DNA from 2 places in the Branchiibius cervicis genome. Region 2 is predicted to be linked to the other one. Evidence: riboswitches for the same ligand, from Rfam matches in the RefSeq annotation. Region 2 holds a riboswitch; the other holds the start of a gene.

Region 1 (15,402 bases), 380 kb from region 2:
TGCACGGTGGCGCGGTATTCGGCGACGCGTTCGGCGAACATGTCCAGATCGGCGGCGCCGTCCAAGGGCGCGTGTTCGTAGTCCCGTGGCACGGTGACCGGCGGGGGATCGTCCTGCAGAGCGGTCCGCAACCGGGTGAGGATGTCGTCCTTGGCACTCATCGCTTCGACCACCAATCCCGGAAGGACTGCTTGGGCAGCCGCGGCAGGTCGCGGTGTTTGGTCCAGGCGGCCCCGGGTAGCGGTAGATGCTCCATCCAGCGGCCCCTGCCGCCGATCCGCCCCAACGGCACCAGTCGGATGGCCCGGCGGAAGCGCGACCCGGAACTCATCGCCGTACTCGCCGCCTTCATCGCGGTCTGCTCGACCGGGTGGCGGGTCGCGGCCACCGATTGCGCGCGCAGGTGCACCAGGATCGAGGGGATGTCGATGCGCACCGGGCAGGCGTCGAAGCACGCGCCGCACAGGGTGCTGGCGTAGGGCAACGTGGCGTTGGGATCGTCGGGTCCGTCGAGCCCGGTCAGTTGCGGGGTCAGGATGGCCCCGATCGGCCCGGGATAGACCGAGCCGTAGGCGTGGCCGCCGACGCGTTCGTAGACCGGGCACACGTTGAGGCAGGCGCTGCACCGGATGCACCGCAGCGCGGGCCGGCCGACCGGGTCGTCGAGTACCCGCGATCGGCCATTGTCGAGCAGGACGAGATGGAACTCCTGCGGCCCGTCGTCCTGGTGCACCCCGGTCCACATCGAGGTGTAGGGATTCATCCGCTCGGCGGTCGAACTGCGCGGCAGCAGTTGCATGAAGACCTCGAAGTCGGTGAACGTGGGGATGACCTTCTCGATTCCCATCACGGTGATCAGGGTCTCGGGCAGGGTCAGGCACATCCGGCCGTTGCCCTCCGACTCGACGACAGCGAGGGTGCCGGTGTCGGCGACGGCGAAATTCGCGCCGCTGATCGCCACTTTGGTGGTCAGGAACTTGTGCCGCAGGTAGTGCCGCGAAGCCGCTGCCAGGTCGGCCGGCTCGTTGCTGAGATCGTTTGGTGCACCGGGCATTTCGCGTCGGAAGATGTCGCGGATCTCATCGCGGTTGCGGTGGATCGCGGGTACCAGGATGTGGCTGGGCGTGTCGTGACCGAGTTGCACGATCAGTTCCGCCAGGTCGGTCTCGATCGCGGTGATGCCCTGCGTTTCGAGGTACTCGTTGAGGCCGATCTCCTGGGTGGCCATGGATTTCACCTTGACGACTTCGGTGCTGCCCGTCGCCCGGATCAGGTCGGTGACGATCCGGTTGGCTTCGGTGGCGTCCCGGGCCCAGTGGACGACACCGCCGCGGGACGTCACGTTGCGTTCCAACTCTTCGAGCAACTCCGGCAGTCGCTGCAGCACATCCTGTTTGAGCGCTTCGCCAGCCTCGCGCAGCTGCTCCCAATCGGGCATTTCGCCGACGGCATGCAGTCGCTTGTCGCGAATGGTGTGGGTCGCGTGCCGCAGGTTGTGACGCAGCTGCTCGTTGCCGAGCTCGTGGGCCGCGGCCTGCGGGAACGGCTGCGTTCCGCGCAGCGGCCAGGTCGGGTCCGGCAGGTCGACGGTGCTCATCCGCTCTCCTTGGTCGACGCCAGGATCTGCGCCAGATGCTTGGTGCCCACACCGGTTTCGAGGCGTGAGAGTCCACCGCCGATGTGCATCAGGCAGGAGGAGTCGCTGGTGGAGCAGATGTCCGCGCCGGTGGTCTCGATTGCCGCTACCTTGTCGGCCAGCATCGCGCTCGAGACCGGTTCGTTCTTGAGCGCGAACGTGCCTCCGAAACCGCAACACTCCTGTGCGCCGGGCAGTTCCACCAGGTCCACACCATCGACGGCGCGCAGCAGCCGCAGCGGTTTGTCACCGACCCGCAGCATCCGCAGCGAGTGGCAGGTCGGGTGGTAGGTGACGGTGTGCGGGAAGTAGGCGCCGACGTCCTCCACCCCGAGCACATCCACGAGCAGCTCGGAGAATTCGTAGGTCTTGTCGGACAGTTCCTGCGCCTGGCGCGCCAGGTCCTCGTCGCCCGCGTTGCGGGCCAGGTTCACGTGCTGGTGGCGCACCGACCCGACGCATGATCCGGACGGGGCGACGACCGCGTCGGCGTTGACGCCACTCAGCGCCTCGACCTGGTTCCGGACGACGGGCAGCGCGTCATCGACGTACCCGGTGTTGATGTGCATCTGACCGCAGCACGCCTGGCCCTGCGGGACGATCACCTCGTGGCCGAGGCGTTCGAGCACGGTCACGACGGATTTGCCGACGTCGGGGAAGAGGGCGTCGACCAGGCAGGTGGTCATCATCGCGATCCGCATCGTTTGTCACTGTATGCCCGGCTGGGAGAATGGGGAGGTGGGGAGCCTCAGTGAGTTGGTGCAGGACGTTTCCAAGTACGACGCCGCCGGGCGCGCATGGGTGCGCGAGGCGGTGCGCGCGGTCCAGGCAGACGCGGCGCGATCCTCCGACACCCACCTGCTGCGCTTCCCCTCACCGAGCTGCCGCGGGGTCGATCTCTACCTCAAGGACGAGTCGACGCTCCCGACGGGCAGCCTCAAACACCGACTGGCGCGCTCACTGTTCCTCTACGCGCTGTGCAACGGCTGGATCCACGAGGGCCAGACGATCATCGAATCCTCCAGTGGGTCAACGGCGGTCAGCGAGGCGTACTTCGCCCAACTCCTCGGGCTGCCGTTCATCGCCGTGGTGCCGGTCTCGACGTCTCCGTCGAAGCTGGCCCTGATCGAGCAGTACGGCGGGACCTGCCACCCGGTTGCCTCGGCCGGCGACATCTATGCCGCGGCCCGCCAGCTGGCCCGGGAGACCGGCGGGTTCTACATGGATCAATTCACGTTCGCGGAGCGGGCGACGGACTGGCGGGGCAACAACAACGTCGCGGAGTCGATCTTCGGGCAGATGGTGCGTGAGCCGCACCCCGAGCCGGCGTGGATCGTCGTGGGCGCGGGCACCGGCGGGACGAGCGCGACCATCGGGCGCTTTCTGCGTTACACCGGCGCCGCTACCAAGCTGTGCGTTGCGGACCCCGAGGGTTCGGCGTTCTTCGACGGCTGGTCGTGCGGTGACGCCGACGCCGAGGGCACCGGGTCGCGGATCGAAGGCATCGGCCGGCCGCGGATGGAGGACAGCTTCCTGCCGTCGGTGGTCGACCGGATGATGCGCATCCCCGACCGGGCTTCTGTCGAAGCGATGCGCTACTTGCGGTCCCGGATGGGTCGCGTGGCCGGGCCTTCGACCGGCACGAATCTCGTGGCGGCTGCTGTGCTCGCCCAGGAGATGGCCGACCGCGGTGAGGAGGGCTCGATCGTCACCCTCCTGTGCGACGACGGGCATCGCTACACCTCGACGTACGACGACGATCAGTGGCTGGCCGCCCAGGGGATGGGGGACGAGGAGCTGGCGGCCGACGTACGTCGATCGCTCACCGAGGTGCTCGGCTGAACCTCAGGCGCGCGCCTCCCCGCGAGGGGCGCTTCGAAGAAGGCCAGCTCGTGGGCCATCGACCGGTCGAACGCCTTGACCATGCGCGCACAGACCGCCGACGGCGCATGGTGTGCGGCACGCTCAACGATCGTTGTCGCCTCGCTCGCGGCCTGCACGAACGCCGGATCGCCGTACGTCCCCAACCAGTCGTGGAACGCGTGCCTGTCGTGGTCCAGGGCGCGCAGACGTTCGCCGACGTCGGCGTACAGCCAGTAGCACGGCAGCAGGGCGGCCACGAGTTCGGCGTACTCGCCGGAGGCGGCGTGCAGGTGGCCCACGTAGGCCAGCGTGGTCGGCGACGCCTCGACCGATGCGTCGCCGACGTGCGAGCGGTGCAGGGCGGCCTCCTCCTCCAGTGCAGTCGCCGCGCCGCGGGCCCAGAACACCTGCTCCTCGCGAGTCGGAGCCAGCGTGCTCGCCCGGGCCAGCAGCCGCGAATACTCGCCCAGGTAGTACGCGTCCTGCGCCAGATACCAATGGAATTGGTCGCGATCGAGGGTGCCGTCCCCGAGCGTGACCACGAAAGCGCAGGCATCGACAGCCTCGCGGACCGCCGCGTTCGCGTGCCAGCGCGCGGCCGTCCACGAACCGGTCGCGGTCATCCGCGGGCGCAGCTCGTGGAAGTGATCCACGGGGCCGTGCCCGTGGCCGACGTCCAGTGCGGCGCCGTGCTCCAGGGCACCGGTCAGCCACTCCTTGGCCCGGTCGAGGGCGGCCGGCCAGTCCAGGCCCCGAGCCGCAAGGGTCGCCATCGCTGACGACAGCGAGCATCCCGTGCCGTGGGTGTTCGTCGTCAGCACCCGGCGACCCAGCACCTCGTGCACCGAGTCCGTCGTGACGATCGCGTCGGGGCAGGCACCCTCGCCGGTGAGATGGCCGCCTTTGAGCAGCACCGTGGTGCCACTGGCCCGGGCGAGTCGACGCGCCTGACCGATCGCGTCGGGCCAGGTTCGCGCCGGCGCCTCGTCGACGAGCACCGCCAACTCGGGCAGGTTGGGGGTGACCAGATCCACCTGGGCGCACAATCGGCGTACGGCGACCTCCGCCTTCTCGTCCAGCAGCCGGTCCCCGCTGGTGGCCACCATCACCGGATCGAGTACGACGACGGGCGCGGCCGGGGCCGATGATCGAACCCGCGCCAGCCACCCGGCCACCACCTCGATCAGAGGCACTGAGTGCAGCATGCCGAGCTTGACTGCGTCGATCGTCACATCGTCGGACACCGCGTCGAGTTGCTCGGCGAGGAACGCGGCCGGTGGGACGTGCACGGAGCGCACCCCGCAGGTGTTCTGGGCGACGAGGGCGGTCACAACGCCCATCCCGTAACCGCCAAGCGCACCAATGCTTTTCAGGTCCGCCTGCAGTCCGGCGCCCCCGGTGGGGTCGGTGCCGGCGATGCTCAGGACCCGGGGGATGGCGCTCATCGCACACCCTCCGCAGCCGCGGCGTCCCAGCGGGATCGCAGCGAGGCGGTCGCCGTTCGAGGATCGTCCGCGGCGCAGATCGCACTGACCACGGCCACACCGGCGGCCCCGGCGGTGCGCAGGGCAGCCACGTCATCGGTTCCGATGCCGCCGATCGCGACGCACGGGACGGATGCCGCAGCCGCGACAAACTGCCCGAACCCCTCGATGCCCAGAGCCGGCGGGTGATCGGGTTTGGTCGAGGTCGGATGTACGGCGCCGACCCCGAGGTAGTCGACGGTTCCAGCCGGAAACGTTGACAGTGCAGCGAGGTCGTCGATGCGTGAAGCGCTCCACCCGACCAGCGCCCGTCGGCCGAGCAGTCGTCGGGCGGTGCTCGGTGGCACGTCCTGCTGACCCAGATGGACACCGTCGACCTGCGCACCCACGTCGCGAGCAGCCAGAGCGATGTCCACGCGATCGTTGACGACGAGGGCAGCCGAGCCGCGCAGCAGCGCCGACAGGGCCACGAGTGCCGCGACCTGGTTGCGTGCCGGGGCCGATTTGGCCCGCAACTGCACCACGGTGACCCCTCCCGCGACGGCTTCCTCGACGACCTCGAGCAGCCGGTCGAGCGTGAGCCGGTCGTCGGTGACCAGGTGTAGTGCGAGGTCCGCGTGCATCATGCGTCACCCCTCACCAGGGCTGCGGCGGGACGTCGGGTGAGCCGGTTCGGGGCGTCCAGCTCGGCGGGATCGAGGGCCGCAAGCGCGTCGAGGAAGGCCACGGCGAAGGAGCCCGGGCCGGTGCTCGCCGCAGCGGCTGCCTCCGAGGCCACGGCGTGCACCAACGACGCCGTCGTGGCCGCGGTCAGCGGCGACGCGACCCCGAGGAAGGCCGCCATGGTCGCCCCGAGCGAGCAACCGCCGCCTGTGACGAGGGTCAACAGCGGGTCGCCGCCGTGGATCCGGACCACCTCGACCCCGTCGGTGATCAGGTCGATCGGTCCTGACACGGCAATGACGGCACCCGATCGTTGGGCGAGGTCCACTGCGACGTCGGTAGCCGCGTCCGTGGTGTCGAGGAGTCGACGCCGCGACCGCCCCGACCGGCGCCGGCGAGCGCGAGGATCTCCGACGGATTGCCGCGGATGATCGCCGGACGTTGCGCGAGCAGCTCCGCGGCCAGCGCGGTGCGCACCGGCAGTGAGCCGACCGCGACCGGGTCGAGCACCCAGCGTCGGGTGGCAGGCGGCACCTCACGGGCGGCGGTGCGTTGCTCGGCGTGCGGTGTCCCCAGGTTGATCAATACGCCGTCGGCAACAGGCGCGAACGGTCCCGCTTCGGTCGGCACATCGGTCATGGCCGGAGTCGCGCCGAGCGCGAGCAGTACGTTCGCCGTGAAGTTCGTGACCACGGCGTTGGTGATGCACTGGGTGAGCGGACGCGCCGCACGCAGCGCGTGCAGTGCTTCCCCGGGCATCGGCGTGGCAGTGAGCACGTCAGGGGTGTGCGACATGACGGACATTCCCTTCGCGAGTACGAACTCGATCAGGTTCGACGGGTGTGATCTCAGCCCCGGCGGGGCACCCCGTGTCGTACGTCGAACGTATCAGCGTCGTTCGAGCGGTGATTACTCAGGCCGTGGCGTGTTCGACCGGCGAGCCCGGGTCGTGCGGGAGGCGAGAGGCGTGGACGCGCGCATGCGCGATCGCCTCGGGGGTTGTCGCGAAGATGTGCCGCTCGTGGGCCATCGTGTCGTAGACGCCCAGGCCCTGCAGGATCGCCGCGTGCTCAGGTCGCACCCCGGACAGCATCACGGTGATCCCGCGCCGCTCGAGCCGGGTGATGACGTCGGCCAGGGTCGCGGCACCGGTGGCGTCGATCGCCGTCAGATGCGCCATCCGCAACACCACCACCCGCACGTCGCTGACCCGGGTCAGCTCGAGCAGGAAGTCGTGGGCGGCGGCGAAGAACAACGGCCCTTCCAACCGGTACACGACGATGTGTTCGTCGAGCAGGTGCTCACGCTCCAGGTCGTCGGCGCGCGAATCGGCAAGAGCCGCAACGTCTTCGGTGCTCACCGCGGCGCTCGCAGCGACTTGTTTCAGAGCCAGGCCGCCGGCCACGATCATGCCGATGATGACGGCCTCGACCAGGTCCAACGCGACGGTGGCCACGGCGGTGATCGCGAGGACCGCGGCATCCTGCTTCGTGGCGCGCATCAGGGTGCGGACGCTGGAGACGCTGACCATGCTGACGGCGGTCGCGATCAGCACACCGGCCAGTGCTGCGAGCGGGATCTTGCCGACCAGCCCACCGGCGACCAGGACCACGATCAGCAGCAGCAGCGAGTGCGTGATCGCGGCGAGCCGGGAGTGCGCGCCGGTCTTCACGTTGACGGCGGTGCGCGCGATGGCGCCGGTGGCGGGAACGCCGCCGAAAAGCGGCGCGGTGATGTTGGCCAGGCCCTGTCCGAAGAGTTCGCGGTCCGAGTCGTGCCGTTGCCCGACGGTCATCGCGTCGGCTGCGCTGGCCGACATCAGCGACTCCAAGGCGGCGAGCGCTGCTACCGCGATGGCCGGGATCACCAGCTGGCGCATGGCGCCGGGGGAAAGGTCGGGCAGGCTCGGTGCGGGCAACCCGGCGGGAACCTTGCCGATCTGCTCCGCGCCCAGATGCATCACGAGGTTTGCGACGGTGACCACGATGATCGCCGGCAGGGCGACCGGGATGCCGGGTCGGACGCGGGCGAGTAACAGGATGGCCGCAGCGACCGCGAGCGCGATCAGCACCGGAGCCCACTGGGGGTGTTTGAACCAGTCCTGCACCGATGCGATGGCCGTTGCGATCACCCCGTCGGCCTTGACGTGGACGCCGAGAGCGCCAGGCACCTGTTGGAGACCGATGATCAACGCGATGCCGATGGTGAAGCCCTCGATGACCGGCACCGGCACGTAGCGCATCACCCGGCCGGCCCCTGCGAGTGCGAGGATCACCAGCAGCACACCGGCCAGGATGCCGACGACGAGAACGCTGGACACGCCGTACGTTGCGACGATCGGGACCAGTACGACGGTCATCGCCCCGGTCGGCCCGCTCACCTGCAGGTTGCTGCCGCCGAAGACCGCCGCCACCAGGCCGGCGATGATGGCCGTCGCGATGCCGGCGGCGGCGCCGGCTCCGGAACTGATGCCGAAACCGAGGGCCAGCGGCAGCGCGACGAGCGCGACCATGAGGCCGGCGAGCAGGTCGCGGCGTGGGTTGGTGCGCATCTGCTCGAGGTCGGCGCGGGTGGGTAGCAGGCGGGTCACGCGGCGTAGGGGCGTGACGGACCCAGCGGTCGTGCTCATGGCGCTTTCAGTGGGTGGTGCGGGCGAGTTGGGCGACCAGTTCCGCTTGCTCGGAGGCGACCGCCGACAGGATCTGTCGGGCGGCCTGCAGCAGGTCGTTCACTTCGGGTACGGCGATCGCGTAGATGACCTCGCCGTCCCGCCGCTGTGAGGTGACCAGTGCCGAGCGGCGCAACACACTCAGTTGCTGGGACAGGCTGGAGGCTTCGACGCCGATCTCGGCGAGCAGTTCGTGGACGGCGTGTTCACGCTCGGAGAGCAGTTCCAGGATCCGGATACGGACCGGGTGCCCGAGGGTGCGGAAGAACTCGGCCTTTGCCTGATAGAGCGGGACGGACATTCGTACCTCCTGGGATCGCACCTTCATCATGTGAAGAATTGTTCATATGATGACACACGCGATGGATGGTCGCGAACCGGTGGGGCCGATCCTGAGGAGATCGAGGTTATTGAGGATCCGTTGCGGGCCGGGCACCCTCAACAACGTCGATCCCCTCGACAACCCGTGGGGGCAGTATCGCCATCGCCACCAGGTCGGCGCCCGTCTCCGTCGCCGATTCGACGGTGGTCTGCACCTGGACGAACTGGCCCTCCATCAGCACCGGCTGGCCGCGGGTGGGATCCCCGGACCAGCGCAGCGTGACGTTGGGCGGCGGGTGGAACGGCTGGCCGTCGGGGAAGGCCAGGACCGCGCTGGCGTGCACCCGCTCATCGGTCAGCGGCAGGATGACGACCTGATGTACGGCGGGTAGCCGCTTGAGCGTGCGCGCCAGGGCCCGCTGGAGCCGCTCCGAGGTCCGGAAGACGGCCGTGATGGCGGCCGTTCCGCTACGAAAATCGTTGGTGGCGAAGGAATCACAGCTGATGCCCCGCGTCGAGATGGCGGTCGCGATCGAGGTCAGGGTGCCGGTGCGGTCGACGCCGCGCACGAAGGCGACGTAGCCGATCTGGTCGTCGGTCTCCATCACACCTCCCACGGCGCGAGCATGGCATCGGTCTTGTCCAGGCTGGCCCGGAGCCGCCGCTCCTCATCGGGCGCGAGGTCGTCCAGCACTACCTGCTTCCAACCTTCCGGTCCGAGGATCACCGGGACCCCGGTCACCGAGCGCACGGGTTCGCCGCCCACTGAGATCTCGCCGTCGAGACGGACCTGTCCCGCCACGACGATCTCCCGACCGTCGAACAGGGTGTCGATCAGCTCGACGGTGGCGTTCGCCGTACCGGAAGCAGTTTTGGCCCCGCTCTGGTGGGTCAGCCATGGGCGGGTGACCGTGCGCAGATCCGGCGGCCAGTCGTAGATCTCTGCGAACGCCGCCGTCATGTCCAACGAGGCCAGTTCCGCGATCCGGGTCTTGGCGGCGTCGATCTCGGCGGTGAAGTCATCCAGGGAACGGTCGCCCCGGGCCCGGCGTACCGCGACCTTCCGCTCCGGCACGGTCAGTCCGGTCACCCGCACCGTCGACCACAGCGGCACCATGTCATCCCCGTGCGGGCCGACCACGAAGCCGCCGATCCGCTGCCGCGGGAAGCCCAGGGTGGAGGCGATCTCGCGGCGGAAGCGCAGGGTGTCCAGCCAGGCGCCCATCCCGATCACCCGGTGCCGGCCGAGGGCTTTGGCCAGGATCCCGACCGCGAGCTCGACCGGGTTGGAGACGACGATCACGACCTCGTGGCCGGCCCCGTGTTCGGCCAGGCGCTCGGCGTACGCCGTGAAGACCCGGGCGTTGACCGCCGCCAACTCACGGCGGTCGACCACCGCACCCGGCGAGGCGGGGGCGTGGCCCCGGCGGCCATGATGATGACGTCGGCGACGACGTCCTCCGGGGCAACGGCAACGTCGATCAGCGGCGCGTGCTCGGAGTAGGCGTCGCGCAGGTCGGCCCGCAGTCCGTGGGCGGCGGTCTGCGACGAACCCCGCGGCGGCCGACCAACTGCAGTCGCGAGGTCGTCGGCACCACCCGGCGCTCGATCAGCTGCGCACAGATCTGCCGTCCGATGTCGCCGGTCGCTCCGATCACCGCTACATCCACACCGCCACGCTAGACGAGGAGTGTTTCGGCTCTGTTGCCCCGCTCAGGTAGCGCGGCGCGTGACCCGTGGGGCTTTGCGTACGGCGAGCCAGGCCAGCGCGGCGGCGACCAGCGGTGCGATGACCACGATCGCGACGATCGAGAGCCACGGGATCGTGACGAAGACCGTGGCGTCGGGGACCGTGCCGTCCGCGTAGGCCATCCGCTGCGCGACCGCGAGTCGGGCCAGCCCTTGGCCGACGACGACCCCCGCCAGTGCACCGAAAACAGTCGCGAGGATGCCCAGCCAGTAGGCGTGCCCGGCCGCCATCAACCTGCGGGTACGCCGGGTGGCACCGACCGCTGCCATCGTCGCGTCGTCGGCGCGCTGCTCGGCCATCGCCAGCGCGGTGGAGGTCAAGGTGGTGACGAGGAGCAAGGTCAGCAGCACGGCGAGAAGGACCGCGACGATGGTTGCGCTGCTGCTGCGGAAACCGCGCTCCACGGCGAATGAGGTTGTCGTCAACTGGTCGTCGATGCGCTGCTCGGCTTGCTCACTGATCGATCCGGCGGGGTTGCGGACGAGCGCGCCGCCATCGGCCAGGTGATCGGTCCAGCCCAGCGATGCCGCCGTCTGCGGGGTGGTCAGGACACCGGCGACGGAGGTGAAGGCCGCCCCGTTGTCGATGGTCGGCGCGATGGCCACCACCGGAACACCGGCGTGTTCGACGACATCGCGGTAGGTGGTCTCGTTTCCGACCGTGTAGTCCGCACCGGCCACGGTGACGACCTGAGGTAGGGCGTCTCCGAGCATGACCAGCGCGCCGCGATCGAGCGCCGCGCGTTGTCCCGCGGACAGGTCGAGGCGCCGCTCGATCTCGCTCGCCGGCAGCACCGCCAGGCTGCTGTTGGTTGTGAAACCCGAACTGGAGTAGCGGCTGCAATGGTCCGGGTTGGGCAGCGAGCGATCGCTGCTCCAGCCGGTCGACGGAGGCTGCGCCGCTTGCTCCAGCGTGCATCCGGGTAGCAGGACCGCCGTGATATGGCCCTTCGTCACCGGTTTGTTGTCCTGCGGGTTGTAGCTGCTTGCGGCCACGACGTAGGGGTCTGACACGACGCGCAGCGGCGTGATGACGAAATGGGGATACAACTGCCGGACCGCGGCGGTGACTTCTCGGGTCGCGGCGGGGCTGCCGTCGTAGAGCGAGTTCACGAACGACTCGCCGGGCACGGTGGATGCCACGTAGTTGCGCGCCTCGTAGGAGTCCATCGACGCGAACGACACCAGCGCCGCGACGACCGCGGCAGTCGCGGCCAGTGTGGCGGCGACCGTCGGGATCGAGCGGGACCGGTGGCGGGCGGTGTCACGTGCGGCCATCCGTAGGGCGACCGGCAGTCGCGAACTGTGTCGCCCGAGAGTCACCAGCAGCCACGGCACGGTCATCAGCCCGCCCAGGCACAGCGCGATGATGGCCGCTGCGCAGAACTCCCTGGTCGGCGAGGCGGTGACGAAGTGCGAGTCGCTGACCGGAGCCAACAGGAGGAATGCCGTTGCCGTGAGCGTCGAGGCCAGTCCAAGCACCGCGAGCCATCGCCGTGGCGCCGGCGAGACGCTGTGCCCCTTCATCACTCCGACGACATCAAGGCGCCCCAGTCGAAATGCCGGCAGCAGCGCCGCAACGACGCACGCGACGACACCGAGCAGGCAAACTCCCAGGATGGCGAGCCACGGCACGTCCCACGGTCCGCCCCAGGAATACGTCGGCGGGAACCACTGGCTCAGCGCATAGGCGGCTCCGACGCCTACGACGGCTCCACCGATCACCGAGAGCGCCCCGAGCACGACTCCCTGCGCGAGTACGGCGCGCCGCAACTGCCGTTGTTCGGCGCCGTTGGCTGCGGCGAGAGCAAGGGTCCTGCGCTGGCGGGAGGCGCTGACTGCGAACGCCGGAGCCGTGAGCAGGATGACGATCAAGGCAAGGAACAGCGCACCGAGCGCGTAGAGACCGGTATCTGCCACGCGGTTGTCGACCTCGCTCGCGGGTGGCGGATTGCGCAACACCTCGGCGGACAGCACCGCCAGCCCGTAGCGGTTCAGTCGCTGGACCTCCGCCCATGTGACCGGTGCCGCGCGCTCGATCAGCCACGCCGGAGTGTTGCGAGCGCCGACTTCCAACGGCGTGAATACGTCAACGCGTGCGGCGGTGTCGACGACGCCGACCACGGTGAGGGGGTATCGCTGGCCGTTCAGCAACACGGTGAGGTCTCCCCGCGTCGGCAACGAGCCGATGCGGCTGTCGCGCGAGATGACGGCCTCGGTCGGCCCGGTTGGCCAGCTGCCCTCGACCAGCCGGGCCAGCGGGGTTGAGCCTCCATCCGGGTTGAGCTGGCCGATCTGCGCTTCGGGATTGGATCCGGACAACTGCACGCGACCGCTGGCGGTGAAGTCGATGACCGCGCGCCCATTGACGAACGCGCCGATGGCCGCCGTTTGCGCCGAGAGGGTTCCGTTCGCGGGATACCCCGGAATGTTCAGGCCCTTCTCGTCCGAGCAGCACCCCCAGCCGTTGCCGTCCGGTTCTTGCGATACGACCTGGCCCAGTTGGGCAACGCTCACGGCTGCGGTGGCGCTACCCAGCTCCGAGGGGATCCGCTCAGCCCCGGTGATCGTGACCGTTGCGGCCATCGTGAAGGCGAAGCACAGCAACGCGATCGGCAACCCGGCCATCAAGGCGACGATCGCGCTGCGGCCCTTGTGCCGGCGTACGTCGCGGCGAGCCATCCGCAGGGACACCCGCCAACTGCCCCGCCAGCCAGCCGCCCCCGAGACGGCTGGCTGCGGGGAGGTCGTGGGCCGTTCGTCCAGGAGGGTCATGCGCCGACCCCGCGCAGCAGGTCCTCCGGCTGCGCCGCCACGCCGGTGGAATCGACGACCTGGCCGTCGCGCAAGAAGATCACCCGGTCCGCCCAGGCGGCGTGCCGCGCGTCGTGCGTGACCAGCAGGCCACCGGCGCCGTCGTCGCACCGTTCGCGCAACACCCGCAGGACTTCCTCGCCGGTCTGGGTATCCAGCGCGCCGGTCGGCTCGTCGGCCGCGACCAGGCGGCGCTCGCCGACGAGCGCCCGGGCGATGGCTACCCGCTGCTGTTGACCACCGGACATGGCGTCCGGGTAGCGGTCGATCAGCTCCGGCAAGCCCACGAACTCAAGGCTTTTCAAGGCAGCCGCCCGGGCATTGCGGACGGACAGGCCATCCAACTCCAACGGCAAGGAGACGTTCTCGCCTGCTGTCAGCGAGGGGATCAGGTTGAAGTCCTGGAAGACGACGCCGATCTTGCGGCGCCGTATGCGGGCGATCTGCGCCGGGTTCAATTCGCTGAGGTCGACCCCGTCGACGGTGATCCAGCCGTCGGTCGGGGTGTCCAGCGCACTGGCCAGGTTGAGCAGGGTCGATTTGCCGGAGCCGGAGGGGCCCATGACCGCGACCAGCTCGCCGCGTGCGACGTCGAGGTCGATTCCGCGCAGTGCGTGCACTGCCTGCGGGCCGGTGCCGTGGATGCGGGTGACGCCGCGCATCCTCAGGATCGGTTGCTCGCTCATGGGGTGGCCTCCTGGGTGGCGGGGGAGTCGGAAACGATTGCGGTGCGCGCAGATCCGCGACTGCGGGTGAGCGTCGACTCGACGTAGTCCAGCCACCGCACCTCGGCCTCCGTGGTGAAGAGGTGGTTCTCCAACAGCAAGGTCCACGCGATGTCCGTGGTCTTCTCCGAGGACCGCTTGAGGCGGGTCAGGTCGCGTAGTTGCGCCATGGAGGCGGTGCGCTGGGTCTGGACCACGCGGCGTACGTCGACCCCTGGGGAGGTCACGGCCAGCACCAACTTGATCGCCAGCTCGTCGCGCGGGCTGCCGGCGCGCTCGACCGGTGAGTCCCACCAGGCCTGCACCTGCGCGCGGCCGGCGTCGGTGAGGGCGTATTCAATCTTGCCCTCCTCGTCGGCGGGCCCGGTCTGCTCGACCAGGCCGTCGCGCTCCAGGCGCCCGAGGGTGGTGAAGACCTGACCGACGTTCAGCGGCCAGGTGCCGCCGGTGCGGGCTTCGAACTCCGCGCGCAGGCCGGAGCCGTGCACGGGACCCTCGGAGAGGATGGCCAACAGGCCGAGGCGGACGGACACGGATGCTCCTGGGTATACCGAGTAAGGGTGAGAGGAATCTATACCGCGTATACCCCGGAGTCAACGCGCAACGCGCGCGGTTCAGCCCAGCTCGCGCAGCCCCGGCAGCACCTGCTCGCCGAAGGTGCGTAGGAAACGCTCCTGGTCGTCGCCGGGGGCGTGGAAGACCAGGTGGTCGAAGCCCCAGTCGACGTACTGCTTGACCGCTGCGACCACCTTGTCGGGGTCGGAGGAGACGATCCAGCGGGAGGCGATCTGCTCATCGGAGAGCGCGTCGCCGAGCTTTTCCATCTCCAACGGGTCGCTGGTGCCGTGCTTCTGCTCGGGGGTCAGCGACAGGGCGGCCCAGAACCGGCAGTTCTCGACTGCTTTGGCGTGGTCGGGATCCCAGGAGAGCTTGATCTCGATCATCCGGTCGACGTTGTCTCGCTTGCCCAAGGACAGGCCCTCCTCGACCGCCGGGATCAGCTTGTCGACGTAGAGCTCCTCACCCTTCCCGGAGGTGCAGATGAAACCGTCGCCCATCCGGCCGGCGTACTTGGCGACCGTGGGACCGCCCGCAGCGATGTAGACCGGGATGGGTTGCTCCGGTTTGTCGTAGATCGTGGCGTCGACCGTGTGGTAGTAATCGCCCTCGAAGCTGACCCGCTCGCCGGTCCACAACGCCCGCATCAGCCGCACCGACTCGCGCAACCGCGCGAACCGTTCCTTGAAGTCCGGCCACTGCCCGGAATCCACTGAGCCCACGACGATCTCGTTGAGTGCCTCGCCGGTGCCGACGCCCATCGCAATGCGTCCGGGATACAGCGAGCCGAGCGTGCCGAACGCCTGGGCGACCACAGCGGGGTTGTAGCGGAACGTGGGGGTCATGACCGACGTACCCAATTGGACGTGATCGGTGCGTTCCCCCACCGCCGCAAGCCAACTCAGCGAGTACGGCGCGTGC
Region 2 (15,402 bases):
CGTCAGCCGCCAGGCCCGCCAACCGCGGCCGATGCACAGCACGGACAGCCCGGCGACGATCCACAGCGTCATGCCGACGCGGTCGAGGGGAATTCCGACGAAGATGCAGTACGTCGCGAGCACCGCGAGGTACGCGCCGACCGCCAGCCGGCGCAACGAGGCCAGATCGAGCCGGGCTGACACGCCGGATTCCAGGGCAGCTTCGTCCACGAGGTCGCGCTCCCCGGAGATAGCCACCGGTGGATTCTAGGTGGCCGCCCTGTGAACATTCAGAAAAGCGATCCGTGCGGGCACCAGGTCGACGCCGACCCGGGCGCCCTGCGCCGGTGGGACATCCGCGGTGACCGGTAGCCGCCCGAGCCCGGGCAGGTCCACTTCGAGGCTCACCTCGTCCGCGCCGTACGCCGAGGCACCGGCAGTCCCGGCGAACTGGCCGATCCCGCTGCTCACCCGCAGCGCACCCCGCCGCAACGCGACGGGTCCGTCGCCGGGGACCTCGAGCGCGCGGCGTACGTCGATCGCCGCCTGCCCGGTCAGCACCGTGCGATAGCCGAGGAAGCGAGCGGCCTCCTCGTCGACCGGTTCCCGCCACAGGTCGGCCACCTCGCCGTGCTGCACGACCCGGCCGGCGCGCAGCAGCACCGCGTCGTCGGCGAGCGTGAAGGCCTCACCGTGATCGTGCGTCACCAACAAGGCGGTGGTCCCGGTGGAGAGCAGGATCTGGCGCAGGTCCACTGCCAGCCGCTCGCGCAGGTCGCGGTCGAGGGCCGACAGCGGTTCGTCGAGCAACAGCAGACGCGGCTGTGCAGCCAGCGCCCGGGCCAGGGCCACGCGTTGTTGCTGACCGCCGGACAGGGTCCGGGGGATCGGTCGGCGAACCCGGCAAGCCCGACGATCTCGAGCAGTTCGGTAGCCCGGGTGGCCGCGTTTCGCCGCGAAACACCCTGGCGTCGTAATGGATAGGCGACATTCGCGGCCACGGACAGGTGCTCGAAGAGCTGGCCGTCCTGGAACATCAGGGCGAATCCGCGTCGGTGGGTCGGCACCCGTGAGACGTCCTGACCATCGAAGGCCACCTCGCCGCCATCGGGTTGTTGCAACCCGGCGATCACCCGCAGCAGCGTGGACTTGCCGCACCCGGACGGGCCGAGCACGGCCAGGATGCGCCCGGTCGCCACCTCGAGGCTGACGTGATCGAGCGCCTGGGTGTCACCGAACGCGACGCTGACGTCACGCACCTCAAGACCGTTCACACCATCGTCCGTCCGCCGAACCGGTCCACGCCCGCCATGATCGTCCCCGTCACCGCGGCGAGCACGACGGACGCGGCCAGTGCCATCCCGAAGTTCGCCGCACCCGGGTGGCCGATCAACTGGTAGATCGCGACCGGCAACGTCGGATCGTCCGGCCGGGCAAGGAAACTCGTCGCGCCGAACTCACCCAGGGAGACCGCGAGCGCGAATCCAATGGCCGCCAGGAACGGTCGCCAGGCGGCGACCACGTCGACGGTGATCGCCACCCGCACCGGTCCGGCGCCGAGTGCTGCCGCCGCCTCGCGCTGCCGTTGGTCGACGTTGCGCAACGCGGGAGCGAGGGTGCGCACGACCAGCGGGAGCGCCACCATGGCCTGAGCCACCGGGATCAACCAGACGCTGTCCCGGAAGTCGAACGGCGGCCTGTCCAGGGTGATCAGGAAGCCGAACCCCACGGTCACGGCGGAGATGCCCAGCGGCAGCATGAAGACACCGTCCAGCAGACCGACCAGCCGGCGAGCCGGCCGGGACCGGGGCCTGCGCGACACCAGGACAGCGACGATCAGACCGAGCACGACGGCCAACACGGTGGCGTCGATGGCGATCCGCCACGACGTCGACAGCGCCTGCCACACCGTCACCGGTAGCGCGTTGTCGCCGGTGACCACCGTGAGGTTGCGGTAGTTGGCCAAGCTCCAATCCCCTTGCACCTGAAGCGACCTGATCAGCAGCGTTGCCAGGGGAGCGATCACCAGCAGGACGCTGAGCACCAGGGCCGCCAACGGCCCGGTGTCCCCGCGACGGATCCGGGCCGGTGTGGGCGGGCGGTTGGCCGCGCCGTCGCGGCGGACCCGCCCGACCAACGCCAACAGGACCAGCACCATCACGAACTGCAGGATCGACAACACCGCAGCCCCTTGCAGGTCAAGGAAGTTGGTGGTCAGCAGGTAGATCTCGGTTTCGATGGTCGAGTAACGCACGCCGCCCAGCGTCAGCACGACACCGAACGCCGTGGCGCAGAAGAGGAACACCACGCTGGTGGCCGAGACGATCGCTGGCCGCAGCGACGGAAGGGTGATGGTGCGGAAGACCTGTCCCGGGGTGGCGCCCAGGGACGCCGCGGCCTGCTCCGGTCGCGGATCGAGGCCCGCCCACGCCGTACCCACCACGCGGATCACCACGGACAGGTTGAAGAAGACGAGGGCGGCGATGATCGCGGTGGGGGTGCCGTCCAGTCCCAGGAACCCCAGCGGGCCGTTCTCGGCGAGCAGGGTCCGAAAGGCGACGCCGACCACCACCGTCGGCAGCACGAACGGCATCACCAGCAGCCCGCGCAGGATCGTCGCGCCCGGAAGACGCAGGCGGTAGAGGCAGTACGCCGCGGGCACGCCGAGGGCGACCGTGATCACCGTGCCCGTCACCGCCGTGAACAGCGTGAAACCGATGACCTTGGCCGTCCGGGCGCGGGTCAGCACCTCCCACGCCCCCGCCAGATCCCAGACCCCGTCCGGTCGCAGACCCCGGCCGATCATGCCGGTCACGGGCACAAGGAAGAAGACGACGAGGAAGGCCAGGGGTACGGCGGCCAGCACCCCCAGCCGACGAACTTCCCCACTTTTGGAACGGGATTCACCCGATCCGACGCGCGACGCGTGGATCCCGTTCCAAAAGTCCGCGGGGTAGACGGCATCGCTAGGAGGTCACGTCCTGCCATTCCCGCAACCAGGTGTCGCGGTTCTTGGTGATCTCGCCCGGGTCGACGTTCAGCGGCGTGGCCGGGACCTTCGCGGCCTGCTGCCACGCGGCCGGCAACGGGATGGAGGTGTCGACCGGGAAGACGTACATCGCCTCGGGCAGCGCCTTCTGGAAGTCCTCGCCCAGCATGAAGTCGATGAATGCCTTTGCGCCATCGGGGTTCTTGGCGCCGGCCAGCACACCGGCGTATTCGACCGACTGGAAGCAGGTGTCCAGCAACGCCGAGGTGGTGGCCTTCCCGTCCTTGATCGTGTCAGCCGGTGAAGTGTTGTAGGACAGCACGATCGGCCGCGACCCGTTGCCGCCGCCGGCGGTGTAGTCAACGCTCCACGCGTCGCTCCAACCGCTGGTCAACTTGGTGCCGTTGGCCATCAGTTGCTTCCAGTAGTTCTGCCAGCCGTCGGTGCCGTACTTCGCGATCGTCGCCAGCAGGAAGGCCATCCCTGGGGAGGAGGACGAAGCGGCCGGTGTCACGAACTGGTTCTTGTACTCCGGTTTGACCAGATCGGCGAAGTTCGCCGGCGGGGTCTGGCCCTTCTTGGTGAACCACGCGTCGTCGACGTTGACGCAGACGTCGCCGAAGTCGATCGGCGTCAGATCCTTGCCACCGTCACCGGTCAGCGCGAACCGCTGCGCGCTAGCGGGCAGGTTCTTGGCTGAATACGCCTGTATCGCGCCGGAATCCACGACTCGGGTGGCGAACGTGTTGTCGACGCCGAAGGTGACGTCGCCGGTGGGGTTGCCCTTGGTGAGGACCAGCTTGTTCGCCAACTGCCCGGCGTCGCCGTTGGCGATGACCTTCACGGTGTAGCCGGTCTGTGCAGTGAACTTCGCCAGCAAGGCCTTGTCCGCGACCCACGAGTCGTGGGTGACCAGCGTGACGGTGGTGTTCTTGACGGTGCTAGAACCACTGCCTGAACCCGTGGCGCCCGGGGTGGATCCGCCGTCGCCGGAACTGCTCAGCGAGCACCCCGCCAGGGCGAGGGCAGCGACCACGGCCGCGATCGACGTACGGGCATAACTAGGTGACATTGACGTCCTCCTCGGCCATCGAGAAGGGGCTCGACTTCCTCCACCGGTACTAACCGGATCAGGTTCGAGGGTCTGCGGGCTGCCCCGCACTCTCAGCGCCTGGTGCGCTCCCCTGTCGTGGAATCAAGGGTAGCGCCCGGCGTGGCGCAGGCCCGCACGCACAGTCCCTTGACAGTCTGGACGCACCCATCCGGTACCGACGATCGAGGTCTCATGTCTGAGCAGCCCCCGCCCCAGGACCCCTACCAGCCGCCGAACCAGCCACCGCAGCAACCGGACCAGCCGCCCTACCAGCAGCCGCCGGGATACCAACAGCCCTACCAGCAACCGATCGACCCGGCCGCAGCGCAGTACGGCGGCGGCCTCGCGGCACCGCAGAACGATCTGAGCGGCGGTCTGCGATCGCTGTTCGACTTCTCGTTCAACACCTTCGCGACGCCCAAGATCGTGCGGATCGTCTACATCGTCATCACGATCGTGATCGCCCTGGCCTGGATCGGGGCGCTGATCTCGACGCTCGCCAATGGCGAATGGCTCGGATTCTTCGTGGTCCTCATCTTCGGCGCACTGGTGGCTCTGGTCTATCTTGCCCTCGCCCGCATGACGCTGGAGTTCTACTACTCGGTCGTCCGGATGTCGGAGGACATCCACCAGAGACTGCGCTGAACCCCACTTGGGGTGCGCTCGGTCCGGCTAGTGTCGGACCAGGATCACCCGCTCACCCTGCAATGAGGAGACAGCATGAAGGGCATCGGCTGGAAGTTGGTCGCGATCGCCAGCGGCCTGGTGGCCTCGCAGATCGCCAAGGTCGTCACGAAGGGCGGCTGGAAGGCCGTCACGGGCAAGCCGATGCCGGTGGCTGCGAAGGATCCGTCGAGTTCGGCGGCTGAGGCGCTGGCATTCGCCGGCGTTTCGGCCGCCGTCATGGCGATCACCAGGACCTTCGTCGACCGCAAGGCAGCCGGTCTCTACGAGAAGTCCACCGGTCACGCACCGCCGCCGGTGGAAAAGCTGCGCGAGGAGGACTAGCGCAGAAGCTCACCGCGGCCGAACATCTCGGCCGTCTGAGCGGCCGAGGGCGACCCGGCGTGGATGTCGGCCCCCGCCTCGAGCAACCGCCACACCACGGTGTCCTCACCCTTGAATACCGCTCCGGCCAGCGGCGTCTGGCCGCGGTCGTTGCGCCGGTTGACGTCAGCGCCCCGCTCGACGAGCGCGGAGACGGCGGCAACGTGACCGTGGTAAGCGGCCAGCATCAGCAACGTGTTCCCGGCCGCGTCCGTCAGATCGACCGGAACGCCGTTGTCGACGTACGCCGCGAGCCGGGTGGCGTCTCCCTCGCGCGCGAAGTCGATACAGGCGTGCGCGATCTCGACCAGCTCGGGGGCCGGCTCGATGCGCGCTGCGTCACTCACGAAGGTAAGCCTAACCGGGACGAGCGCGACTGGCGACCTCTGCGTTTTCGCGGATCCATCGACGATGTCGTATCCGGGCCGTCTCGTTCGTGGAAAGGATGTAACCAACCACCACAAGGAGTGATCCCGATGCCCAGGTACTTGATGTCCGTCTACGGTCCGGCCGAGCGCGGCGACTACGGCGCCTACCCGTCCAAGGAGGACATGCTGCAAGCGTTCGCCGACACCGGAGCCTTCAACGACACCCTCGTCGAGAAGGGCTACTTCGTCTTCGCCGACGGGTTGGAGCCGGTCGCGACCGCCACCACCGTCGACGGCCAGGGCGCGACCGCGGTGTTTCAGGACGGTCCCTACCTGGAGGCCAAGGAGCACCTCGGCGGCTTCTGGGTGATCGACGTACCCGACCTGGACGTCGCGCTCGACCTCGCGGCGCAGGGCTCCAAGGCCTGCCGCGGCACGGTCGAGGTGCGTCCGTTCCAGACGCAGGAGTCGATCGAGGCCATGCTCGAGCGGTGAGCGCAGCCGATGAAGCGATCACTCGCGCCTACCACCACGAGTGGGCGCGAGTGGTTGCCGGCCTGGGCCGGCGCTTCGGTTCGCTCGACGTGGCCGAGGAGGCAGCGGCAGAGGCGTTCGCCCGCGCCGCCGAACGCTGGCCGACCGACGGGGTGCCGCCCAACCCGGGCGGCTGGCTGACCACGACCGCCACCCGGGTCGCGCTGGACCGGGTGCGCCGGGAGTCCCAGCGCGATGCCAAACAGCAGGCGGCCATGATGACGTACGACGACTCACCGCCCCAGCCGGCCGACCCGTTCGGCGACGACCAGCTCCGATTGATCTTCACCTGCTGCCACCCGGCGCTGGCGATATCGGCCCGGGTAGCGCTCACGTTGCGGTTGATCGCCGGGTTGACGGTGGCCGAGATCGCGGCCGCTTTCCTAGTGCCGGAAACCACGATGGCGCAACGGATTACGCGGGCCAAGGCCAAGATCAAGAAGGCCCACATCCCCTACCGCGTGCCGTCGGATCTCGACGAGCGGCTGCCCGGCGTGCTTGCAGTGATCTACCTGGTCTTCAACGAGGGGTACCTGGCCAGCGACGGGGCGTCGGCGGTGCGGATGGACCTGTGCGACGAGGCGATCCGGCTCGGTCGTCTGCTGCACGCACTGCTGCCCGGCGATGGTGAAGTGACCGGACTGTTGGCGCTCATGCTGTTGACCGATTCCCGTCGTGCCACACGGGTTTCATCCGATTCTCTGGTCACCTTGGCCGAGCAGGATCGTGCGCTGTGGTCCACCTCGTTGATCGACGAGGGCACGTCCTTGGTGCGCTCGCGACTGGCGGCCGTCGCGGCGGGTGGACCGGCGCCCGGTCGCTACCAGCTGCTGGCAGCGGTGAGCGCTGTGCACGCCAACGCCCCGTCAGCTGCGCGGACCGACTGGTCCCAGATCGTCGCGCTCTACGACCGCTTGCTGCGGCTCGACCCGTCACCGGTCGTTGCTCTGAACAGGGCCGTCGCGGTCGCCGAAATCGACGGTCCCGCCGTGGGATTGGCCCTCATATCGGACCTGCCGCTGGACGTGTATCACGCTCTCCACGCAACGAGAGCGGACTTCTTGCGCCGCCTCGGACGTGCCGCCGAAGCGGTCGCCGCCTACAACCAGGCGATCTCCTTGGCCGCCAACCCGGCAGAGCGGGCGTACCTCACGCGCCGGCGTGATGAATTGAGCTGACACTCGCGGTGCGGGTGGCCGGGGTCAGCAGTCGTGGTCGACCTCGCCGGCCGGCTCGGCGGTGACCCATAGGTCCCAGTGGCCGGCCCCACCGGGCACCTGCGGGCTCAGAATCGCGAACTCCGCGTACGGATTCGGGCCGATGGGTTCGTACCGGTGCTGACCGGCCGGCGGCTGCACAGACGGCGGCCCCGAGACCGGATCATCGTCCTGCGGGACCATGTGCCATCGCGCGGCCGACAACCGGGCCTCCACATCTGCCGGCACCGCATCCGGTCCGTCGAAGGTCACGTCGACGGTCGGTCGGGTCCAGCCGGCAGGGCCGCCGTCGCATCCGCCGGTCCCCCACCGGCTCTTGTCGACGGAAACCACGACGTGCGACGCATCAGGCGGGGTCAGGCCGGCCGCTGCGCCACGGATCGCGGCGAACCGGTGACCGCCCGGATCCGGATCCCCGCGGCCGATCCCGACAGCGGCCAGTCGACCGGAACCGGCCGCCACCGCAGCCGCTGCCAGGAGCACGACACCGGTCACGACCGCAGAGCGTTTGAATCGGGGCGCTGTGCGGTCGGAAGGAGTAACCATGACGCTCTCTCGGGTACGACTCGGGAGCCGGACTATTCCACTACGAAGCCGGCCAGGGGCCATCCCACGCAGCACTCAGAGGCAACTGCCAGGGAACTGTCAGGAAATTGGCACGAGCTGCCGTCGAGGGCGATACGGACGCCCAAGGACTCAGGGACCTGCACTGACGAGCGATCCGAGGTGATCGGTCGCGGGCAGGATGCCCGCTCATCCCACCGGGTCGGACGCCTTGTGCTTGCTGGACTCCGCCTCTAGCGCCGGGCGCGGCTATCCGGCCAGAGCCAATGCACGGGCGATGGGGACACCGGGGCGATAGGCAAGATGCAAATACGTCGGCGCGTCGAGCACCGTCAGGTCGGCCCGCTGTCCCACCGCTATCGTGCCGATATCGTTGCGCCGCAGACTTTTCGCGGCGCCCGCGGTTGCCGCCGTCAGCGCCTCGGCCGGTGTCATCCCCATCTCGCGCACCGCCAACGCGATCATGAACGGCATCGAGTTGGAATAGCAGGTGCCCGGGTTGCAGTCGGTCGCGAGCGCCACCTGCACACCGGCGTCGAGCAACGCGCGAGCATCGGGGTAGGGAGACCGGGTGCTGAACTCCACGCCGGGCAGCAGGGTCGCGACGGTGTCGCTGCCGACCAGCGCCGCGACGTCCTCCGCGCTGAGGTAGGTGCAGTGGTCGACGCTGGCCGCGCCGAGCTCGACGGCCAGCTGCACACCCGGTCCGTAACCCAGCTGACCGCCATGCACCCGCAAGCCCAAGCCTGCATCACGACCCGCGGTGAGCACGTGACGTGCCTCGTCACCATCGAACGCATGCGCGCTGTGCGGCTCGCAGAAGACGTCGATCCACTTCGCGTACGGCGTGCACGCCGCCAGCATCGGGCCCGTCACCAACCGCACGTAGTCCTCGCGATCGACTTCGGGGGCACCACGTGCGCACCCAGAAACGTGGTCTCCTCGGTGAATTCACTGGCGATACGAAGAAGGCGCGCCTCGTGGTCGACGCTGAGCCCATAACCGGATTTGATCTCGATCGTGCCTGTCCCCTGAGCTCGGGACTGCTGGATACGACCCGCCAGCAAGGCTCGCAGTTCGTCGTCGCTGGCCGCCGTCGTGGCCGCACGAGTCACGGCGATCCCGCCCCCGTCGTACGCCGTGCCCGTCATGCGTGCCGCGAACTCACCGGATCGGTCGCCCGCGAAGATCAGGTGCGTGTGACTGTCAACGAAGGACGGGATGAGGCAGCGGCCCCCACGTCGAGGTCATCGTCGGCCGCCGGCTCCTGCGCGGAGTCACCGATCCACACGACGCGGCCGCCGTCGACCACCAGGGCCGCAGCGTGCCGAACCGTGAATTCCTCGTCGCACGTGACCAGTTCGCCGATGTTGTGGATCAGGGTGCTCACGCCCACCTCCTAGACTGGAGCTTATGCAGATCATCGCCGTCGTCGTCGTGCTCATTGCCGTTGTGCTGCACGGCTACATCTTCGTGATGGAATCGCTGACCTGGACCTCGCCGCGCACACGTGCCACCTTCGGGCTGAACGAGCAACAGGCCGAGCAGACCCGGGAAATGGCCTACAACCAGGGCTTCTACAACCTGTTCTTGGCCCTCATCGCGGCCGCCGGAGTCATCGCGTGGCTGGCCGGACACGACGCAGTGGGTGCCGCCTTGATCTTCGCCGGCGCCGGTTCGATGGTGGCAGCCGGCGTGGTCTTGTTGCTCAGCTCGCGATCCAAAGCGCGCGCGGCACTGATCCAGTTGACACCGCCTCTGCTCGGCGTGATCGCCACCGCCATCGCCGTCGCGTAACAGCGTCATCGCCACAGCGGGTCGATCGCTTCCTCAACAACTTCCCCACATCTCCGAGAACATGATCGCCATCGGAGACTTTGACCTCACCGCGGACCACCACGGTATCGACATCGGCGGCCGTGGCCGAGTAGATGATCTGCTCATCGGTACAGCCCGCTGTGCGCGGCGAGTCTGTCCGGACCGCAACGAGGTTGGCCAGTATCTGCGGCTGCAGTGGGCCGCTTCGCTGCCATCCGCGGTTCGTCATCCCGTGCAGTCCACTACTCAACAAGAACTCCGGGCTGAACCGGCCTCGTCGCAGCGAACGCAGCCGGTCGTTCATCTCCAACCCGCGGATCTCCTCGAACGGGTCGATCACCGCGTGCTGGTCGGACCCGAGGCTCAGCCGCGCACCCGCGCCCACCAACTCCGGAGCCGGGCCGATGCCGTCGGCGAGATCCCGCTCCGTGGTGGGACAGAAGCAGGCCGTCGCCCCGGCACCGCCCAGTAATGCGATGTCGTCGGAGGTGAGATGGGTCGCGTGCACGGCGGTGAGATTGGCGTCGATGACTCCGGCGTCGGCGAGAAGCTGGGTCGGCGTGCGACCGAAATGAGCCAGTGTTGCTTCGTTCTCTGCCGGCTGCTCGGACAGATGCACGTGACAGGCGTTGGTCCCCTCCAGCAGATGCGGCGCTTGGAACGCAAAGGTCTTCAGATCGCCCGGTGACAGCGCGCGGACCGAGTGGATGGCCGTGCCGATCGAGACCCCGTCATCCGGGTTCAGTTGGGACACCCGGCCCGCCCAGCGGGTGACGTCACCGTCGGCGAATCTCTTCTGCACCTCGTCCAGCTCGAGGTAACCGTCCGGTCCGAGACCTCCGTGCAGATAACAGGTGTCCAGCAGCGTGATGGAGATCCCGGCGTCCTGCGCCGCGCGGATCAGCGCGTGCCCCATGGCGTTCGGGTCGTCGTACGGCGTGCCGCCCGGTCCGTGGTGCAGGTAGTGGAACTCCGACACGGAGGTGTATCCGGCCAGGACCATCTCGGCGTACGTCGCTCGGGCCAGTCGGTAGTACGAGTCCGGATCAAGCTGAGCGGCAACCGAATACATGGCCTTGCGCCAGGTCCAGAAGGTGCCCCCGTCGGCGTGGGTGCGCCCGCGCAGTGCCCGGTGGAAGGCGTGGCTGTGGTCGTTGGCGAACCCCGGGAGCACCAGCCCCGGCAGCCGGTGCGCAGCGCCGGGATCGGTGTCCGGCGTGATCGCCGTGAAGACACCGTCCTGCACCTCGAAGGTCACTCGCTGCCGGATGCCGTCCGGGAGCCACGCGCGCTGCGCCCAGTACGACATCACGCCGCGAGGTCCTTCAGCACGCGCGTCAACGCGGTAACACCGGCAAGACAGTCGTCTTCGGTCGCGAACTCGTCGGGCGCGTGCGAGACTCCCGTCGGATTGCGGACGAAGAGCATCGCAGTCGGGATGCCCGCGTTGGCCAGGATCCCGGCGTCGTGGCCGGCGCCGGTCGAGAGCATCGGCGCACCCAGCAACTCCGACAGCCGGGTGGCCAACGCGGGATCGAAGGGCGTGTCCTCGGTCCAGGACAGCTGGTGCAGCGTTGCGCCCAGCGCCTGAGCATCCGCCTCGACCTGCGCAACGCAGGCGGTCACGGCAGCCGCCGAGGCACCCCGGGCGTCCAACCAGACGTCGACGTGTTCCGCGATGGCATTGACCCCACCGGGCTGCACGTCCAACCGACCGACAGTCGCGACGCAACCGTTCTCCTCAGCGGCGGCCCGTGCCGCCTGGACCAGCGCAGCGGCCTTCAGCAACGCGTCGTCCCGGTCGACCAACGCCGTCGTTCCGGCGTGGTTGGCCCGGCCCGGCACGGAGATGCGCCACCGACCGTGCGGCCAGATCGACGTACCCACTCCGATCTCGGCGTCCTCGAACACCAGCGCGCGCCCTTGCTCGACGTGTAACTCCACGAAACAGCCGATGCGCGAGAGGGTTTCAGCGTCCGGACCGATGTCGGTCGTTCGACCGGCCGCCTTGAGCGCTTGCGCCATGCTCACTCCGGAGTCGTCGCTCAGGGCCAACGCTCGATCGGAAGTGAGCGCGCCGGTGATGAGGCGTGACCCCGCACAGGCAATCCCGAAGCGCGCGCCCTCCTCGTCGCCGAAGTTGACGATTGCGACTGGTTTGCCGGGCTCGAAGCCGTCGGCCCGGGCTTGGTCCACGGCGGCGAACGACGACACGACACCCAGGGGCCCGTCGTACGCACCGCCGTCCGGCACCGAGTCCAGGTGCGAGCCGACGACGACGCCATTGCCCTCGCCCGGCGTACCCCACCACGCCCACTGGTTGCCCGCCCGGTCCTCGGTCAGCGCCAAGCCGCGCGCGGCTGCCTCACCCGCGAACCACTCACGCAGCGTGTGATCCTCGCGGGTCCACGCGAACCGGCGGTAGCCACCGGACGGTGCCCTACCCACCTCCAGGATCGAGGACCACAGGGTGGCGAAGGTCATCAGGCACCTTCGCGCATCGGGATGCGAACGCCTTTGTCTGCCGCCACGTTCTCGGCGATGTCGTAGCCGGCGTCGACGTGCCGGATCACGCCCATCCCGGGATCGTTGGTGAGGACCCGCGCAAGTTTCTGCGCGGCCAGCGGAGTGCCGTCGGCAACGGTGACCTGGCCGGCGTGCTGGGAGCGGCCGATCCCGACGCCGCCGCCGTGATGGATGGACACCCAGGTGGCACCGGAGGCGGTGTTGACCATCGCGTTGAGCAGCGGCCAGTCCGAGATCGCATCTGACCCGTCCAGCATGGACTCGGTCTCCCGGTACGGCGAGGCGACCGACCCGCAGTCCAGATGGTCGCGCCCGATCACAATCGGCGCGCTGACCTCACCGCTGGCCACCAGGTCGTTGATGGCCAGGCCCGCCTTGTCCCGCTCGCCGTAGCCGAGCCAGCAGATCCGGGCGGGCAGACCCTGGAAAGCGATCTTCTCCTTGGCACCGCGCATCCATTTCTGCAGCCGGTCGTTGTCCGGGAAGAGATCCATCACGGCCTTGTCGGTCGCGTAGATGTCCTTCGGGTCACCCGACAGCGCCGCCCACCGGAAGGGGCCCTTGCCCTCGCAGAACAACGGGCGGATGTACGCCGGCACGAACCCGGGGAACTCGAAGGCCCTCTCGTAGCCGCCCTGTCGGGCTTCGTCGCGGATGGAGTTTCCGTAGTCGAAGACCTCGGCGCCGGCGTCCTGGAACTCCACCATGGCCTGTACGTGCTTGGCCATCGAGGCGCGGGCGCGGTCGGTGAATTCGGCTGGCTTCTTCTCGGCGTACTCGCTCCAGTCGTCCAGGTCGATGCCATCGGGCAGATAGGACAGCGGGTCGTGGGCGCTGGTCTGGTCGGTCACGATGTCGATCGGGACACCGCGACGCAGCAACTCGGGGAAGATCTCAGCCGCGTTGCCGACGACACCCACCGACCAGCCGCGACGCTCGTTCTTGGCGGCAACGGCCTTGTCGATCGCGTCGTCCAGGTTGTCGGCGACCTCATCGAGGTAGCGGTCCTTGACCCGGCGGCGCAGGCGCGACTCGTCCACGTCCACGATCAGGCAGGCCCCGTCGTTGAGGGTCACGGCCAGCGGCTGGGCGCCACCCATCCCGCCGCACCCGCCGGTCAACGTCAAGGTGCCGGCGAGCGTTCCGCCGAAGCGCTTCTCGGCCACGGCCGCGAAGGTCTCGTAGGTGCCCTGCACGATGCCCTGGGTACCGATGTAGATCCACGACCCGGCGGTCATCTGCCCGTACATCGTCAGGCCGAGGTGCTCCAACCGACGGAACTCCGGCCAATTCGCCCAGTCGGGAACGAGATTCGAGTTGGCGATCAGCACGCGGGGTGCCCACTCGTGGGTCTGCATGACCCCGACCGGCCGACCGGACTGCACCAGCAGCGTCTCGTCCTGCTTCAACCCCTGCAGGGTCCGCACGATGGCGTCGAAGGACCGCCAGTCACGCGCCGCGCGACCGGTCCCGCCGTAGACGACCAGGTCGTCGGGCCGCTCGGCCACCTCCGGGTCGAGGTTGTTCATCAGCATCCGCATCGGGGCTTCGGTCTGCCACGACTGCGCGGTCAGGGTGGTGCCGCGCGGTGCGCGGACGGGGCGTGCGCCTTCCATGATGAATCTCCTTGGGGTCGAGGGGTTAGTTCAACGGGCCGGTGTGGGCTTCGGCGGCGTCGACGACTCCCCCGGTCTTGACGAGTTCCACTGCGGTTTCGATATCGGGGGCCAGGAACCGGTCCGGTCCTGCGGGTACGCCGAGTGCCTGGCTGACCGCTCCCGTCGCCGGAGCCGGGGTGAGCGGCGCCCGCAACTGCACGCCGCGAGAGGCGGTGAGGCACTCGATCGCGAGCACTCGGCTCAGGCCGTCGATCGCGCGGCGCAGTTTGCGCGCGCCCGACCAGCCCATCGACACGTGGTCCTCCTGCATGGCGCTGCTGGGAATGGAGTCCACGCTGGCCGGATTGGCCAGGCGCTTCAGCTCGGACACGATCGCCGCTTGGGTGTACTGGGCGATCATCAGACCGGAGTCGACGCCCGGGTCATCGGCCAGAAACGCCGGCAGACCGTGGTTGCGCGACACATCCAGGAAGCGGTCGGTCCGTCGCTCGCTCATCGAGGCCAGATCGGCGGCGGCGATGGCCAGGAAGTCCAGCACGTAGGCCACCGGCGCGCCGTGGAAGTTGCCGTTGGACTCGACGCGTCCGTCCAGGGTGACGACGGGATTGTCGACGGCAGAGGCCAGTTCACGGTCGGCGATCAGCGCAGCGTGGGCAATCGTGTCGCGCACCGCACCGGCTACCTGGGGCGCACACCGCAACGAGTAGGCGTCCTGGACCCGCGGGCACTCATCGGCCAGCCGGTGCGATTCGCGGATCTGGCTGTCGCTCAGCACCTTCCGCATGTTCTCGGCGCTCGCACCCTGACCCACCTGCGGTCGTAACGCCTGCAGGTCGGCGGCGAAGACGTTGTCGGTGCCCATCAGGCCCTCGACCGACATGGCCGCAGTGATGTCGGCGGTCGTGACCAGTCGCGCCAGGTCGTGCAGCGCGAGGCTCAGCTGACCCAGCATCCCGTCGGTGCCGTTGATGAGGGCCAATCCCTCCTTCTCGGCCAGTTCGACCGGCTCGATACCCGCCTCGCGCAATGCATCGGCGGTCTCCCGAACAGCACCGGAAGCGTCCCGCACCACGCCCTCGCCCATCACCGCGAGCGCACAGTGCGCCAGCGGCGCGAGGTCGCCGGAGCAGCCGAGGGAGCCGTACTCGTGCACGACCGGCGTGATGCCCGCGTTGAGCAGCGCCGCGTAGGTCTGCGCCACGACGGGGCGCACCCCGGTGCGGCCGGTCGCCAGGGTGGACAGGCGCAGCAGCATCGTGGCGCGGATGACCTCTCGCTCGACCTCGGGACCGTTGCCCGCGGCGTGTGAGCGGATCAGGCTGCGTTGCAGTTGCTTTCGGTCATCGAGCGGAATGTGTCGGGTCGCGAGCGCGCCGAAACCGGTCGATACCCCGTAGTGCGGCACGGTGTCGTCGGCCAGCCGCTCGATCACGGCCCGACTGTCCGCCATGGCCGCCAGCGCGTCAGCACCGATCGAGACGATGGCGTCATGGCGCGCGACCGCCACGACGTCGTCGCGGCTCACCGGTCCCACGCCGACGGTCACAATCTGGGTATCAATCACGGTCATGCCTTCCATTGCACCGCCCGCACGACTCAAAACCCACCCACCACAGTCCAGAGTTGTCTCACATATGAGACAGTCGAG

What was found. Region 2 has a riboswitch for thiamine pyrophosphate ahead of ACFQBT_RS17570 (thiamine ABC transporter substrate-binding protein). Riboswitches for the same ligand answer to the same signal wherever they lie in the genome.
Region 1: another riboswitch for thiamine pyrophosphate. It lies ahead of thiM (hydroxyethylthiazole kinase); the one in region 2 lies ahead of ACFQBT_RS17570 (thiamine ABC transporter substrate-binding protein).

What each region holds. Positions count from the first base shown of each region.
Region 1 covers NZ_JBHSWJ010000002.1:3,008,283-3,023,684, reverse strand. Annotated here, with positions in the region: gene ACFQBT_RS15665 (LutC/YkgG family protein) at 1-161, opposite strand, end outside; gene ACFQBT_RS15660 (LutB/LldF family L-lactate oxidation iron-sulfur protein) at 158-1,597, opposite strand; gene ACFQBT_RS15655 ((Fe-S)-binding protein) at 1,594-2,337, opposite strand; gene ACFQBT_RS15650 (PLP-dependent cysteine synthase family protein) at 2,375-3,478, shown strand; gene thiD (bifunctional hydroxymethylpyrimidine kinase/phosphomethylpyrimidine kinase) at 3,397-4,944, opposite strand; gene thiE (thiamine phosphate synthase) at 4,941-5,609, opposite strand; partial or broken gene thiM (hydroxyethylthiazole kinase) at 5,606-6,441, opposite strand; TPP riboswitch at 6,433-6,526, opposite strand; gene ACFQBT_RS15630 (SulP family inorganic anion transporter) at 6,560-8,275, opposite strand; gene ACFQBT_RS15625 (ArsR/SmtB family transcription factor) at 8,283-8,615, opposite strand; gene ACFQBT_RS15620 (ACT domain-containing protein) at 8,722-9,240, opposite strand; gene ACFQBT_RS15615 (lactate dehydrogenase) at 9,240-10,031, opposite strand; gene ACFQBT_RS15610 (hypothetical protein) at 10,117-10,305, opposite strand; gene ACFQBT_RS15605 (ABC transporter permease) at 10,349-13,159, opposite strand; gene ACFQBT_RS15600 (ABC transporter ATP-binding protein) at 13,156-13,884, opposite strand; gene ACFQBT_RS15595 (PadR family transcriptional regulator) at 13,881-14,456, opposite strand; gene fgd (glucose-6-phosphate dehydrogenase (coenzyme-F420)) at 14,538-15,402, opposite strand, start outside.
Region 2 covers NZ_JBHSWJ010000002.1:3,392,089-3,407,490, forward strand. Annotated here, with positions in the region: gene ACFQBT_RS17550 (phosphatase PAP2 family protein) at 1-237, opposite strand, end outside; gene ACFQBT_RS17555 (ATP-binding cassette domain-containing protein) at 247-831, opposite strand; partial or broken gene ACFQBT_RS17560 (ABC transporter ATP-binding protein) at 832-1,253, opposite strand; gene ACFQBT_RS17565 (ABC transporter permease) at 1,250-2,845, opposite strand; gene ACFQBT_RS17570 (thiamine ABC transporter substrate-binding protein) at 2,946-4,040, opposite strand; TPP riboswitch at 4,059-4,164, opposite strand; gene ACFQBT_RS17575 (DUF4282 domain-containing protein) at 4,254-4,706, shown strand; gene ACFQBT_RS17580 (DUF4235 domain-containing protein) at 4,782-5,069, shown strand; gene ACFQBT_RS17585 (ankyrin repeat domain-containing protein) at 5,066-5,455, opposite strand; gene ACFQBT_RS17590 (YciI family protein) at 5,585-5,971, shown strand; gene ACFQBT_RS17595 (RNA polymerase sigma factor) at 5,968-7,188, shown strand; gene ACFQBT_RS17600 (hypothetical protein) at 7,213-7,722, opposite strand; partial or broken gene hutI (imidazolonepropionase) at 8,041-9,181, opposite strand; gene ACFQBT_RS17610 (DUF1304 domain-containing protein) at 9,205-9,588, shown strand; gene ACFQBT_RS17615 (formimidoylglutamate deiminase) at 9,500-10,918, opposite strand; gene ACFQBT_RS17620 (allantoate amidohydrolase) at 10,918-12,093, opposite strand; gene hutU (urocanate hydratase) at 12,093-13,751, opposite strand; gene hutH (histidine ammonia-lyase) at 13,777-15,324, opposite strand.